One region of the Microbacterium sp. W1-4-2 genome, then DNA from elsewhere that is predicted to be linked to it. Evidence: predicted binding sites of a transcription regulator. Region 1 holds the regulator's gene; each other region holds the start of a gene.

Region 1 (3,205 bases):
GCGCGGCGACGTGCCCGCTGCCGTCCCGGGCCTTTCCGACAAGGTGCTCGTGGGCGGTGTGATCGACGGCCGCAACATCTGGCGCGGCGACCTGCAGGGCGCATGGGACAGGCTTGAACGGCTGCGGGTCCTCGGCGCGAAGGCGGTCGCCGCCGGCACGACGACCTCGCTGCAGCACGTGCCGCACGACGTCGCCGATGAACCCGACCTCGACGCGCGGCTGGCATCGTGGCTCGCGTTCGCCGACCAGAAGGTGGGACAGGTCGCCGCCCTGGCCACCGGTCTGGTCCGCGGTCGCGCGGCGATCGAGGCCGAGGTGGCTGCGGCATCCACTGCCCTCGCCGACCGTCGTGAGGCGCCGGGCGTGCGCGACGGGCAGGTTCGTGAGCGCGAGGCGGCCCTCACCGCCGAGGCCTTCACCCGCGGGGACTATGCGGCGCGCGTCGCGGCGCAGGAGGCCGCACTCGGGCTGCCGGTGCTGCCCACCACCACGATCGGATCGTTCCCGCAGACCGGCGACATCCGCCGCGCTCGCGCCGAGCACGACCGTGGCAAGCTGAGCACGGCGGACTACGAGGACGTGCTGCGCTTGGAGATCACGAGCGTGATCGGCCTGCAGGAGGAGCTGGGGCTGGACGTGCTGGTGCACGGCGAGCCCGAGCGCAACGACATGGTGCAGTACTTCGCCGAGAACCTGGACGGGTTCGCGGTGACCCGCAACGGCTGGGTGCAGTCGTACGGGTCGCGCGCCACCCGGCCCTCGATCCTGTGGGGCGACGTCTCGCGGCCCGCGCCGATCACGGTGGCCTGGTCGCAGTACGCGCAGTCGCTGACCTCGAAGCCCGTCAAGGGCATGCTCACCGGGCCCGTGACGATCCTCGCGTGGTCGTTCGTGCGCGACGACCAGCCGCTGGGCCAGACGGCGAACCAGGTCGCACTGGCGCTGCGCGACGAGATCGCGGATCTCGAGGCCGCGGGCATCGCCATCATCCAGGTCGACGAGCCGGCCCTGCGCGAGCTGCTGCCGCTCAAGCAGGCCGCTCAGCCGGCGTACCTCGACTGGTCGGTGGGGTCGTTCCGCCTCGCGACGGCGGGTGCGGCCGAGGCCACACAGGTGCACACGCACCTGTGCTACTCGGAGTTCGCGGTCGTGATCGACGCGATCGCCGCCCTGGACGCCGACGTCACCTCGATCGAGGCGGCGCGCAGCCGCGGCGAGGTCATCGGCGACATCGCGTCGTCGGGCTTCGCCCACGGCATCGGGCCGGGCGTCTACGACATCCACTCGCCGCGCGTGCCATCGGTCGACGAGCTCACGCAGCTGCTCGAGCGGGCGGCCGCCGAGCTGCCGCTGCGCCAAGTATGGGTGAACCCGGACTGCGGGCTGAAGACACGCGCGTACCCCGAGACCGTGGCGTCGCTGCGCAATCTCGTCGAGGCGACACAGCGCGTGCGCGCGGCACAGGAGGCGCTCTCCCGCGCGTAGGGCGCCCAAACGCGGTGGGCCCGGCCGGAGCATTCCGGCCGGGCCCACCGCGTTGTACGAGGAGGGGGCGCTGCGGGATCAGACCGCGCGCAGCACCGCCACGACCTTGCCCAGGACGACGGCCTCGTCGCCGAGGATCGGCTCGAACGCCGAGTTGCGGGGGAGCAGCCAGGTGTGCCCGTCGCGCTGGCGGAAGGTCTTGACCGTGGCCTCGCCGTCGAGCATCGCGGCCACGATCTCGCCGTTGACCGCTGTGTTCTGTGCGCGCACGACGACCCAGTCGCCGTCGCAGATGGCAGCATCGATCATCGACTCGCCCTGCACCTTGAGCATGAACAGCTCGCCCTTGCCCACCAGCTGCCGGGGGAGCGGGAAGATCTCTTCGACCTGCTGCTCGGCGGTGATCGGCACACCCGCTGCGATGTGACCGACCAGCGGCACCAGTGCCGCGTCACCGACCGCGGGCGCCGTTTCGGCCGGGTTCTCGGCCGACGAGCCGGGCAGGTCGATGAGGATCTCCATCGCACGGGTCTTGCCCGCGTCGCGTCGCAGGTAGCCGCTCAGCTCGAGCTGGTTGAGCTGGTGGGTCACGCTCGACAGCGACTTGAGCCCGACGGCGTCGCCGATCTCGCGCATGCTCGGCGGGTAGCCGTACCGGGTGATCGACCGCTGGATCACCTCGAGGATCGCCATCTGCTTGTCGCTCAGGCTCTTGCGCCGCCGCGTCTGCCGACGGGGCCTCGGGCCGTCGGCGACCGCCGCCGCGTCCTGGCCCGCGTCGCCGTGGTTCACATCGCTCATGTCAGCTCCCGTCCTGCCGCCCGGGGCAGCGTCTTCGAATGTCGGAGGTCGGTGATGGGGTGTCCTCATCGAAACGGTATCCGGTGAGAAGACGAATCGAGGCCAGCGCGTGGGCGTGTCGCCTTCGAAGATCTCCGATCCGGGTGCCTCTTGACAGTCTAATCAATCGAAGATAACTTTGGAAGAGAGATTCGGTGGCGATGCTCCCAGCCGAGCACGGTTCCCGAACGTCTCGTCCGAACAGGAGGACCAATGTCCGGCATCGCAATGGCATCGCACGTTCCGGCCCAGACCCGTCTGCGGTTGACGATTCGCGGGCGCCGCGTGCTGGCCGCGCTCGTGGCGGTCCCGCTGGCGGTGGCCGTCGGCATGGCGGTCGTGAGCGGGGGTGCGGCTCTCGCATCGAAGGATGCCGGGGCCCCCGCCGGCAGCTTCTCCACAGTGACGGTCGAGCCGGGCGATTCGCTGTGGTCGATCGCCCAGACCGTCGCTCCGGGCGCCGATCCCCGCGACGTCGTCGACGCGATCGTGCGACTGAACGCCCTCGACGGCGTCACGCTGTCGCCGGGCGAGCAGATCGCCATCCCGGCCGAGTACGCACCGGCGCGGTGAGAGCGGCGGGTCGGGGCCTGAAACCACGCGCCTGCCGCGCTCTACGATGGGAACCGTGAGCCCGCGCCTTGAAGATCTGCCCCTTCGTGACGACCTGCGGGGGCTGATGCCGTATGGTGCGCCCCAGGCCGCGCTGCCGGTGGCGCTGAACGTCAACGAGAACACGCATCCGATCCCCAAAGAGGTCTCGGACGACATCGTCGACGCGATCGCGCTGGCGCTGCGTGATGTGAACCGCTACCCGGATCGTGAGTTCACGCACCTGCGCGAGGGTTTCGCCGAATACCTGGGTCACGGGCTGACACG
Region 2 (3,205 bases), on a different contig from region 1:
CCTGGTTCGGTGCCGGCCGGGCACCGGGCCGCGCCGGAGGATTCTCGGATCACGACGGGGTGATGGATGACGACGGATCGCCAGACGCGGGATGGGCTCTCGGGCCTCGCCGAGCTGCTGGAGCACGGGCAGCAGCTGCCGGACCGCCGCGACGATCCCGCGGCGCGACGTGCGCGCCGCCGCGGTCTGATCATCACGACGCTCGTGCTCGTCGCGCTGATCGCCGCCGCCGGCGGCTATGTCGGCTGGGCCCTGAACGCTCCGTTGCGCACGCCGGCCGTCGTGTCGCAGGCGCCGGCGGTCTCGGTGCCGGCGGCGGCGGCCGTCGACCTGTCGTCCGAGGGCGCGTCGGCGATCAGCATTTCGGGCGCCGAGACGTACTTCAAGGCCGCGTCGAAGGCCCCCGTGCTCACGAGCGGGTCGAACGAGCCGCGGCCGATGGCGAGCATCAGCAAGGTGATCACCGCGCTCGTCATCCTCGACGCGTATCCGCTGGCGAGCGCCGCGGATCCCGGCCCGACCCTCACGTTCGGCAAGGCCGCGCACGACCTCTACGACAAGTACTACGTGATGGGCGCGACGATCGCCGCCATGCCGATCGGCACCAGGATGTCGCTGCACGACGCCCTCGCGACGATGCTCATCCCCTCGGCCAGCAACTACGCCGAAGCGGTGTCGACGTGGGCGTTCGGTTCGCAGGGCGCGTTCCTCGGCGCGGCACGCAGGTGGCTCGCCGAGCACAAGCTCAACGGCACCACGATGGTCGAGCCGACCGGCATGAGCCAGCGCAACACCAGCACGCCGCGCGACCTGCTCGCCATCGGCAGGCTCGCCGCGGCCGACCCGACCATCGCCGCGATCGCCGCGTCATCCGGTATCGCCGTGACCGGGCCCGGTCTGCTGCGCAACACGAATGATCTGCTCGGAACAGAGGGGATCACCGGCTTGAAGACCGGCAACCTCGGCGTGGGCCGCTACAACCTGCTGTACACGGCGTCACTGGATGTGGGGCTGGACAAGCCGCTGAGCATCGTCGGAGTGCTGCTGGGCGCCGACACGCACGAATCCGCGAACGCCGGGGTCGTCGACGAGCTGGCGAGCATCCGCAGCGGATTCCACGCCGTGCCGCTGGCGAAGGAGGGCCAGCGGGTCGGCACCTACACGACACCGTGGGGCGCGAGCGCGCGGATGGTCATCCGCGACAGCGCATCGATCTTCACATGGTCCGACACCCCGATCGCCGTGTCGATGACCACGACCGCGCCGAAGACGTACAAGGACGGCGAGGTGGTCGGGACGGTCACGTGGAAGGCCGGCCCCCGCACCGCGAAAGCCGACGTCGTAGTCGAGGGGAGCATCACCCCGCCGACCGCGTGGTGGCGCCTCACGCACCCGGACGAGCTCGGGCGGTAGGTGGGTCGCGCACGGCGCGAGCATCCCTCGGGCGCGAACCTGTGAATGAGGAAAGAATCACAAAAAGATAACGACAAGGGCTGGTGTCCGTTATCTTCTCGTTATATAGTCATCTCACGGTAGTTGTTTTGCTGTGGCAGCTGCCGACATGTGATTGCAGGACACTCTTGGTGCAAGGGAAAGAGCCGGTCGGGAGCCTCTCCGACCGGCTCTAACTCTGTCTGCGATCCTGCGGCGCTCAGAGCCCATCGCTCGCGAGCCCCTCCCGCGCCGTCAACCCGCTGCGCGGCATCCCGGTCCTTCGAGTCGGAGCAAGCGGAGGCGCGTTCGCCGATGCCTGCTGCGGCGAGAGGCGGCGGTCGTCGGCTTGGGCCGTCGGCTCCTCCCCAGCCCGTCGGCGGGCCGGATTATCCACAGAACATATGTCTGACCTGGGGAATGTTCGCGATGGATGTCGGAGGTCCCTGGGACCATGGACCCATGAACGCGACACCCGCAGATGTCGACCGCGACGACGGTGTCGGCTTCATCGACGGCACGGACTGCACGGTTCCCGCCTTCGTGACCCGTCAGATCGCCTGCTCCGGCGGCATCCAGCGCATGGTCGTCGCCCAAGACGGGCGCATCGTCGCGTTGGGCACCCTGAACCGGGGCTTCACCGGACAGCAACGCCGCGCGATCATGGCCCGCGACGGTGAATGCATCATTCCGGGATGCCACATTCCCGCCTCCTGGTGCGAAATCCATCACGTCATCCCGCACCCCGAAGGCGGACCGACGCACGTCGACAACGGAGTCCCGCTCTGCTGGTGGCACCACCGGACGATCGAGACCAGCGGATGGCAGATCCGCATGGTGGGCGGCGTGCCGGAAGTGCGTGCACCGTCGACAATCGACCCCAGCCGCACATGGCGGAGACATCCCGGATCGCTTCACCGCGCTCGCGACGGGATCCGTCGCGCGGTCGGCGGCAACGTGGCAAGAACGCGCGGGCGACCGCGGCGTGCCGCGAGTGGTTGACCCGGCAGTCCGTCGGTCAGACGCCCCCGCCGCCCCCGCCTCCCCCACCGCCCCCGGCAGAGCCGCCACCACCCGACCCGCCCGATGTCGACGACGAGGACGCGGCAGCCGACGAAAGCGAGCCGACGCCGGCGGCGAACGTCGCGGCGTTGAAGCCCGCCGTGCCCGCGTACCAGTACGGGGCCTCGCCGGCCGGATACATCGCCGACAAGCGGTCGGACCACTGCTTCTCCTGCCCGAACACGACCGCGTACGGCAGCAGCTTCTCGTACAGGCGGATCATCTGGCGCGGATCGTTCACGTCCACGCGCACGCGCTCGGCCCCGGCCGGCGACTGCAGCATGCGGATGCGGTCGGCCTCGGCCCATTCGATGAACACCTTCAGGCCCTCGAGGTGGTCGCGCACCTCGGCGCCGGCCGCCGTGAGCGGCTTGCGCGACGACAGGATGATCGTGGTGACCAGCGCGGCCGTCGCGATCATCATGATGACGATGGGCACGGCGGGGGTCACATACGACGCGAGTGCCACCACGCCGGCGAGGACGGCGGCGATGAAGAACACCCCCGCCGGCAGGATCGGCAGCGCCCGCACCTTTCCGGGCACCCTGCGCCGCAGACCGCGGGCGTCCAGCTGCGCCGCGCCCCACTTCAGCATCTTCTGCCCGGCCTTCGCGAAGCGCGTGCTGCTGCCGCCGAACGTGAAGACGTCGCCCGGAGCGCCTTGCGGACCGAACAGGCCGACCAGCAGCATCCGTCCGTCCTCATCCTGCGC
Region 3 (3,205 bases), on a different contig from region 1:
CGCCCGGGGCACCCGGCCGCGCGAGGTCGTGACCACGCGGCCCGCGAGACCGGGGACGGGGGAGCGGCGCGGGCCGTCGTCCTCGTCACGACCGTCGAGCCGGTGCGCGCGCAGCAGCGGCCGCATCCGCGCGGCCAGCCACGACCGGTACGCCTTCGGCGCATAGACCGACGCCCCCGGATACAGGCCGCGGTAGGCGGGCAGCAGTTCGGGATGCTCGCGCTCGAGCCAGTGCAGGAACCACGGTTTCACGCCCGGTCGCAGATGCAGTGCGCCGAACACCACGCGCCCCGCGCCCGCCGCGCGGATGCGGTCCAGCGCCTCGTGCAGCGCCGGAGCCGAGTCGGTCAGGTGCGGCAGGATCGGCATCAGGAACACCGTCACCCGGAAACCGGCATCGGTCGCCGCGCGCACGGTCGCCAGCCGCGCCGCGGTCGTGGGCGTGCCGGGCTCGATCGACTGCTGCAGCGCGTCGTCGTACACGGCGATCGACATCGCCAGCGACACGCGCACGCGGGACGCGGCATCCACCAGCTGCGGCAGGTCACGTCGCAGCAGCGTGCCCTTCGTGAGGATCGAGAACGACGTGCCCGAGTCGGCGAGGGCGTCGATGATGCCGGGCATGAGCCGGTACCTGCCCTCGGCGCGCTGGTAAGGGTCGGTGTTCGTGCCGAGCATGACCGGCTCGTGCTGCCACGCCGGACGCGCGAGCTCGCGGCGCAGCACGTCGGCGACGTTGACCTTGACGACGATCTGCGAGTCGAAGTCGTGCCCCGCGTCGAGGTCGAGGTATTCGTGGGTGCCCCGGGCGAAGCAGTTGTGGCTGATGACACCGTTGGCGATGAAGTCACCCGTTCCCGTCGTGATATCGATCATGTCGATTTCGGTGCCGAGATCTTCGATGCGCACGACGCGCAGGTCTGCGACGGACTTCACTGCCGTCCCTACGATGTCGAGCTTGCGTGATATCGACGGCTGGGCGAGGGCTCCGGCGGTCATGCCGAAGCCCTGCAGGCGATTCGACAGCGTGAGATACGGCCTCTGGCTCTTGCCGGTCATTGCACCCGTGACGTGCTTCCATCCGCGATCCGTGAGAAACCGGTGATCCCCGCTCGCTACGAGCTCCGTCCCATCTGCGAGAGTCACACGATAGGCGCGCTTGCGTGTCGCCCAGGTGGCTTCGACTCGCGTGCGCACGAATCGTCGGTAAGTGCCGCGCACCCGGGTGCCGATGATCTCATCGCCGACGCGCAGATCCCCGATGGGACGCTGGCGCCCGTCCGCTGTCATCACCGAGGTCTCGGGCGATAGGCAGTAGGCACATGCGTGCGAGCAGCCGCGATAGGGGTTGACGGTCCAGTCGAACGGCATCGCCGAGGCGCCGGGAACATGGTTCAGCGCGCTCTTGCTCATCACCTCGTGGAACGTGATGCCGGCGAACTCGGGCGTCGTCACCGAGCGGACGAGGCCGTCGATGCGTTCGAGACCCGGCAGGGCTGAGGCATCCTCAGTTCCGAGTTCCTGTCCCTGCCATCGCATCCCCTCATGGGAACACAGATTCGATCATTCGTCAAGTGGGGAATCGAAAGTAATTCAGTCGGCGCTCAGGCGTCGGCCGCGCTGCCGATCCGCTCTCGCGCTCGGGGCGGCGGCAGGGCAGAATGGGGCGGGTGACGGTTCCCGACCCGCCCGGTCGCTCTGCCGCGCGCGCACCCCAGAGTCGGCGTGCCCTGCGCGAAGCGCGCGAGCGTGCGCGGAAGGATCCCGAGGCCACAGCGGTCTCTGCGGCCGTGCGCCGCGATCCGGCGCCGACACTGCCGCTTCCGGTGATCCCAGCCGTCGGCGCTCGTCCGGCCGCCGAGGCGCCGCATCCCCCGATCTTCAAGGCTCCGCCCCCGCCCCTGCCGACTCCCGCGCCCCCGCCGCTGGTCCCGCTGCTCACCGACGAGGCGGTGCCGCGACACGTCCGCAGGGCCCACCCGCTCGCGCGCATCGCACTGGCGGCGGCGTCGCTGCTGGTCGTGGTCGGAACGAGCGCGGGCGCCGTGGCGGCGCTGAACCCCGCGTCCGGCGTGCACACCGATCGTCACGCCACCGACTCCGTCGACATCACGGCATCGAAGCTCACCGCGCAGACCTCGGATGCCGCGTCCTCCGCATCGGCGTCCGGCCCGGCCGCCGATGCGCAGGCGCGTTCGGCCGCGCCGGCTCCGGCGTCGCTCGCGCTGTGCGACGAGGTCGCGTTCATCACCGCGCTGAACGCGCACGACGACCCGGCGGCGATCCGCGCCGCGGGCGGCGGCGCCGCGTTCCGTCAGGCCGTCGTCAGCGGTGCCGCGCCCTGCGTTCCGATGGACGACCCGAGCCGCCTGTGGATCGTCGTCGACAAGCAGCGGCCGCTGAACCCGGTCGACTACGCGCCGACCCCCCGCGCCGTGCCCGTCGGCGTGCGCAGCCTCGACGGCGCGGGACTGCGCGCCGATGCCGCCGCAGCCCTGAGCCGCATGGTCGCGGCGGCCGCGAAGGCCGGGGCCGGCGAGATCGCGATGAACAGCGGCTACCGGTCCTACCGCACCCAGCACATCAACTACGGCGACCAGGTGGTGACCCGCGGCGTGAGCGGCGCGGACCTGGTCAGCGCCCGGCCCGGCTTCAGCGAGCACCAGACGGGCCTGGCAACGGACGTCGTCGCGTGCAACCTGGGGTGCGGCACGCTCGACGACCTGGCCGCCACCGCGCAGGACCGCTGGATCGTCGCCCACGCGTGGCAGTACGGGTGGATCGTCCGGTACGAGAAGGGCCACACCCCGGTCACCGGCTACCTGCCCGAGCCGTGGCACCTGCGCTACATCGGCGTCGATCTGGCCAAGGCGTATCACGGCGGCGGCTTCCACACGCTCGAGGAGTTCTTCGGCCTTCCCGCCGCCCCCGGCTACGACCGCTGACGGTCGTTCGCGGGCCGAGCGCGACGAGGGTGGCGATCCGTCGGCGCGCACTCGATTGTGCAGTCCGGCAATACCGGGCCGCGGCATCCATCGTTCCTTGTCGGTGGTACTGAATACCAGAGGCGCTGACACTGGATGCCGCTTAGAATGCCAGATGCCGCGGCGCTGCACCGTGCTGCGGCTCGAAGACTCGCTGAAGAGAGAGGTTCTGCCGGCCATGGAACGGGAGATCTACGACGAGGACCACGAGGCGTTCCGCG
Region 4 (3,205 bases), on a different contig from region 1:
GCAGAGCGGGTCGAGGTTCGTGATGTCGGTCACGCCGCGGTCGGGACCGTGGAAGGCGCAGTGGTGGTCGATGTCGGCGTCGATCGCGAGTCGGTCGCAGCCGTCGACGAGGCAGGTGCCGTGAGTGAGGGCGAGCCACGCGCGCTGCGGGCCGGTAGCTTTGCGGGATCGGCGGTCCATGTCGAGGATGACCCCGGTGACCGGGTCGGTGATGACCCGGGTGAACGCCCCTGCATCGAGCAGGAGCTGCCGGGCTGTGGCGTCGTCGATCGGCCCATGGCCGGGGATCAGGCAGTCCTGGTTCAGGTCCAGCCCTGTCAGAGCGCCGCGCGGCCGATTGCGGGTGGCTCTCGGGTCGTCTGTGCGGACGGTGGCTCGTGCGGCGGGGGTGAGCTTGTCAAGGGGAACGGTGACGAACACCTTGGTCTTCACGATCGGCCGGCCGTTGCCCTCCCCGGTGAGCCGGCCGGTGGCGAGGTCGGCGTGGATCTGGTCTCGGGTGCGCCCGTCGCGCTCGGTGTCGGTCATGGCCTTGGCGGTCGCGGTGAAGGAGTGGTCGATGGCATGCGCGGTGCGTGCAGGCATCAGCAGGTGCAGCCACGCCATGCCGTCGTCAACGTCTTCCACGTACACGCACCGTCTCGCGAACGCATCCGCGTGCCGTGTCGTGCGGGTCGTCTCGGTGAGCCGGTCGGCGAGCTCCCTGCTCTTGCGTTTCGTGGCGGTCGCGGACGCGTGCAGGGCGACTTTCGTCATCACCTCGTCGAACACGGCCAGCAGGTCGGGGTCGTCGGCGAACGCGTTCAGCTGGGCGAGCATCGCGTCCACATGCGCGACGGTGATCAGTCCCTCTCGGGCGGTGTGCCATGCGTGCGGCAGGCTCGCACGGGCGCGCTGCGCGGTACCCGACTGGGACCGCACCTGGTGTTCGGTCAGTCCCAGCCGCGACGCCGCCTCGCTGACCGCGCATCGCACGGCGAGCTCTGCGTCCCCGCCCAGCAGGGAACCCGGATCCCGCCGCGGGCGCCGACCTGCGCGTCTGCCGAGCGGATCGTCGGCGTCCAGTTCGGTACGCACGTACACGTGCGGATTGTCTCGGGCGAACTGCAGCGCGTCCGCGAGCGCCTCGCACCGGCGCGCGTCCCGCCGGTTCGTCTCGTACTGCCCGGCCTCGGCATCCTGGAACAGCGCGTTCAGCACGAACACGTCATCCGCGTGCTCCACGACCGGCTGCCCCTGCGATTCCATGGTTCGATGATAGCATCTATGTTCGATGAATAGAAGGGGTGATCTTCGAACATGTGGATGAACGGGCACGGGTGCGACGCCGCGCATGCGCCGGGGCTGAGCACAGCATCCGACGCGGGCGGCGGATTGCTGCGAGCTCGGCATGAGCGGGTGCCCGGTGACCCGGGTGCCGCCCCGCGGCGAGATGATCCTCTCGTGGCCGTCATCCTCGCCGTCATCCAGCTCGTTGCGACCGCTGCGCTGCTGGTGGCCCTGGTCGCGCTGCACCTGGCGCCCACCGGGCTGTCGGCGGTGACCGCGCCGGTGAGCCAGTACGCGCTCACGCGGTTCCGCGCCGGCTACACCACGGCCGCCGCATCGGCCGCCGTCGCCGCCGCGGCCGGGGCGCTGTTCCTGGCGCCACTGGCCGAGGCCGCGGCCGTCGTCGTGCTGCTGTGGGTGTTCGCCGTCGCCCGGGCGCTGATCCCGTTCTTCCCGATGGACGCACCGGGCGCCCAGCGCACCCGGTCCGGCGGCATCCACTCCGTGCTCGCCCTCGTCGCGTTCGTCACGGTCACGCTGGCGGCGATCGGGGCGGCGGCGCCGTTGCGGGATGCCGGGTACCCGGCACTCGCGCCCCTCACACGCATCTGCGCCGCGGTCATGGTCCTCGGGTCGATCGGCACGATGGCCGCGGGCCGGGTGGCCGCGCTGCGCCCGGTGTTCGGCCTGGTCGAGCGCCTCATCTACGTGGGCTTCATCGCGTGGTTCGGAATCCTGTCGATCGCGTTCCTGCTTCATCCCGGCATCCCCGCCTGAGAGGCCGGGACCGGAGCCGTGCCCGCCGCCCCGCGACGTGGCAGGATTCCCGGTGGCGGGGCCGTGCAGGCCGCGCGCAGCGAACCAGGCGAAGGAGCCGCGGGATGGGCGACACGACGGGTCAGAGGTTCGAGGGCAGAACGGCGATCGTCACCGCGGCCAGTCGCGGGATCGGCGAGGCCATCGCCGCACGCCTGGTCCGCGAGGGGGCCCGGGTCACGATCACCGGCCGCAAGCCCGACGCGCTCGCCGAAGCCGTCGAGCGGCTCGGCGGACCCGGGCGCGCCCTCGGCGTCCCCGGGCACGCCGACGACCCGGCCCACCAGCAGGACGCGGTCGCCCGCACGATCGAGGCGTTCGGCGGCGTCGACCTGCTGGTGAACAACGCGGGCATCAACCCCGCGTACGGTCCCCTCATGGGCGTCGACCTCGACGTCGCCCGCAAGATCGTCGACGTGAACGTGATCGCGGCGCTCGGCTGGACCCAGCACGTGCACCGCGCCTGGATGGCCGACCACGGCGGCGCGATCGTGAACATCGGCTCGCTGTCGGGCCGGCAGCCCGCGCCGGGCATCGGGATCTACGGTGCGAGCAAGGCGATGCTCATCCACCTCACCGAAGAGCTCGCGGTCGAACTCGGGCCCGGCATCCGGGTCAACGCCGTCGCCCCGGCCGTCGTCAAGACCCGGTTCGCCACCGCCCTGTACGAGGGCAAGGAAGAGGCGGTCGCCCAGGCGTATCCGCTCAAGCGCCTGGGCGTGCCCGACGACGTCGCGGGCGCCGTCGCGTTCCTGCTCAGCGACGACGCCGGCTGGATCACGGGGCAGACCCTCGGCATCGACGGCGGCGTGTTCCTCACCGGCGGTGGCATGTGAGCGACCTGCCCGGTCTGGATCTCGCCGCGCTGGCGCCTCCCGCGGGCTGACCGGCGTCGCGACCCGGATCACCGGCGCCCGCATGCCACACTGGAGCGCGTGACGGTCATCGGCAACGCGATCTACGCGGGCGACGGGCAGCGGGTGGCGACCCCCGCGAGCCTGGATGCCACGTGGGAGGCGCTGGCCGAGCACAGCGGCGGGTTCGCCTGGATCGGCCTGTACCGACCCGATGCGACCGAGATGGGCGCCGTGGCCTCGGAGTTCGACCTGCACCGCCTGGC

What was found. Region 1 encodes LexA, which represses DNA repair genes until DNA is damaged. Its sites were predicted from a motif close to TCGAACANNTGTTCGA; they were not measured.
Region 2: the regulator LexA is predicted to act here: its motif matches at 1,828-1,843, upstream of AC3RX0_RS14750 (HNH endonuclease signature motif containing protein).
Region 3: the regulator LexA is predicted to act here: its motif matches at 1,548-1,563, upstream of AC3RX0_RS11445 (Rv2578c family radical SAM protein).
Region 4: the regulator LexA is predicted to act here: its motif matches at 1,294-1,309, upstream of AC3RX0_RS14920 (HNH endonuclease signature motif containing protein).

What each region holds. Positions count from the first base shown of each region.
Region 1 covers NZ_JBYRJC020000005.1:86,055-89,259, forward strand. The annotation lists gene metE (5-methyltetrahydropteroyltriglutamate--homocysteine S-methyltransferase) at 1-1,486, shown strand, start outside; gene lexA (transcriptional repressor LexA) at 1,565-2,179, opposite strand; gene AC3RX0_RS16330 (LysM peptidoglycan-binding domain-containing protein) at 2,540-2,899, shown strand; gene AC3RX0_RS16335 (histidinol-phosphate transaminase) at 2,946-3,205, shown strand, end outside.
Region 2 covers NZ_JBYRJC020000003.1:441,300-444,504, forward strand. The annotation lists gene AC3RX0_RS14745 (D-alanyl-D-alanine carboxypeptidase family protein) at 67-1,413, shown strand; gene AC3RX0_RS14750 (HNH endonuclease signature motif containing protein) at 1,894-2,433, shown strand; gene AC3RX0_RS14755 (DUF2207 domain-containing protein) at 2,450-3,205, opposite strand, start outside.
Region 3 covers NZ_JBYRJC020000002.1:777,833-781,037, forward strand. The annotation lists gene AC3RX0_RS11445 (Rv2578c family radical SAM protein) at 1-1,539, opposite strand, end outside; gene AC3RX0_RS11450 (M15 family metallopeptidase) at 1,671-2,945, shown strand; gene AC3RX0_RS11455 (acyl-CoA dehydrogenase family protein) at 3,163-3,205, shown strand, end outside.
Region 4 covers NZ_JBYRJC020000003.1:473,238-476,442, reverse strand. The annotation lists gene AC3RX0_RS14920 (HNH endonuclease signature motif containing protein) at 1-1,248, opposite strand, end outside; gene AC3RX0_RS14915 (DUF998 domain-containing protein) at 1,444-2,046, shown strand; gene AC3RX0_RS14910 (SDR family oxidoreductase) at 2,151-2,921, shown strand; gene AC3RX0_RS14905 (magnesium and cobalt transport protein CorA) at 3,021-3,205, shown strand, end outside.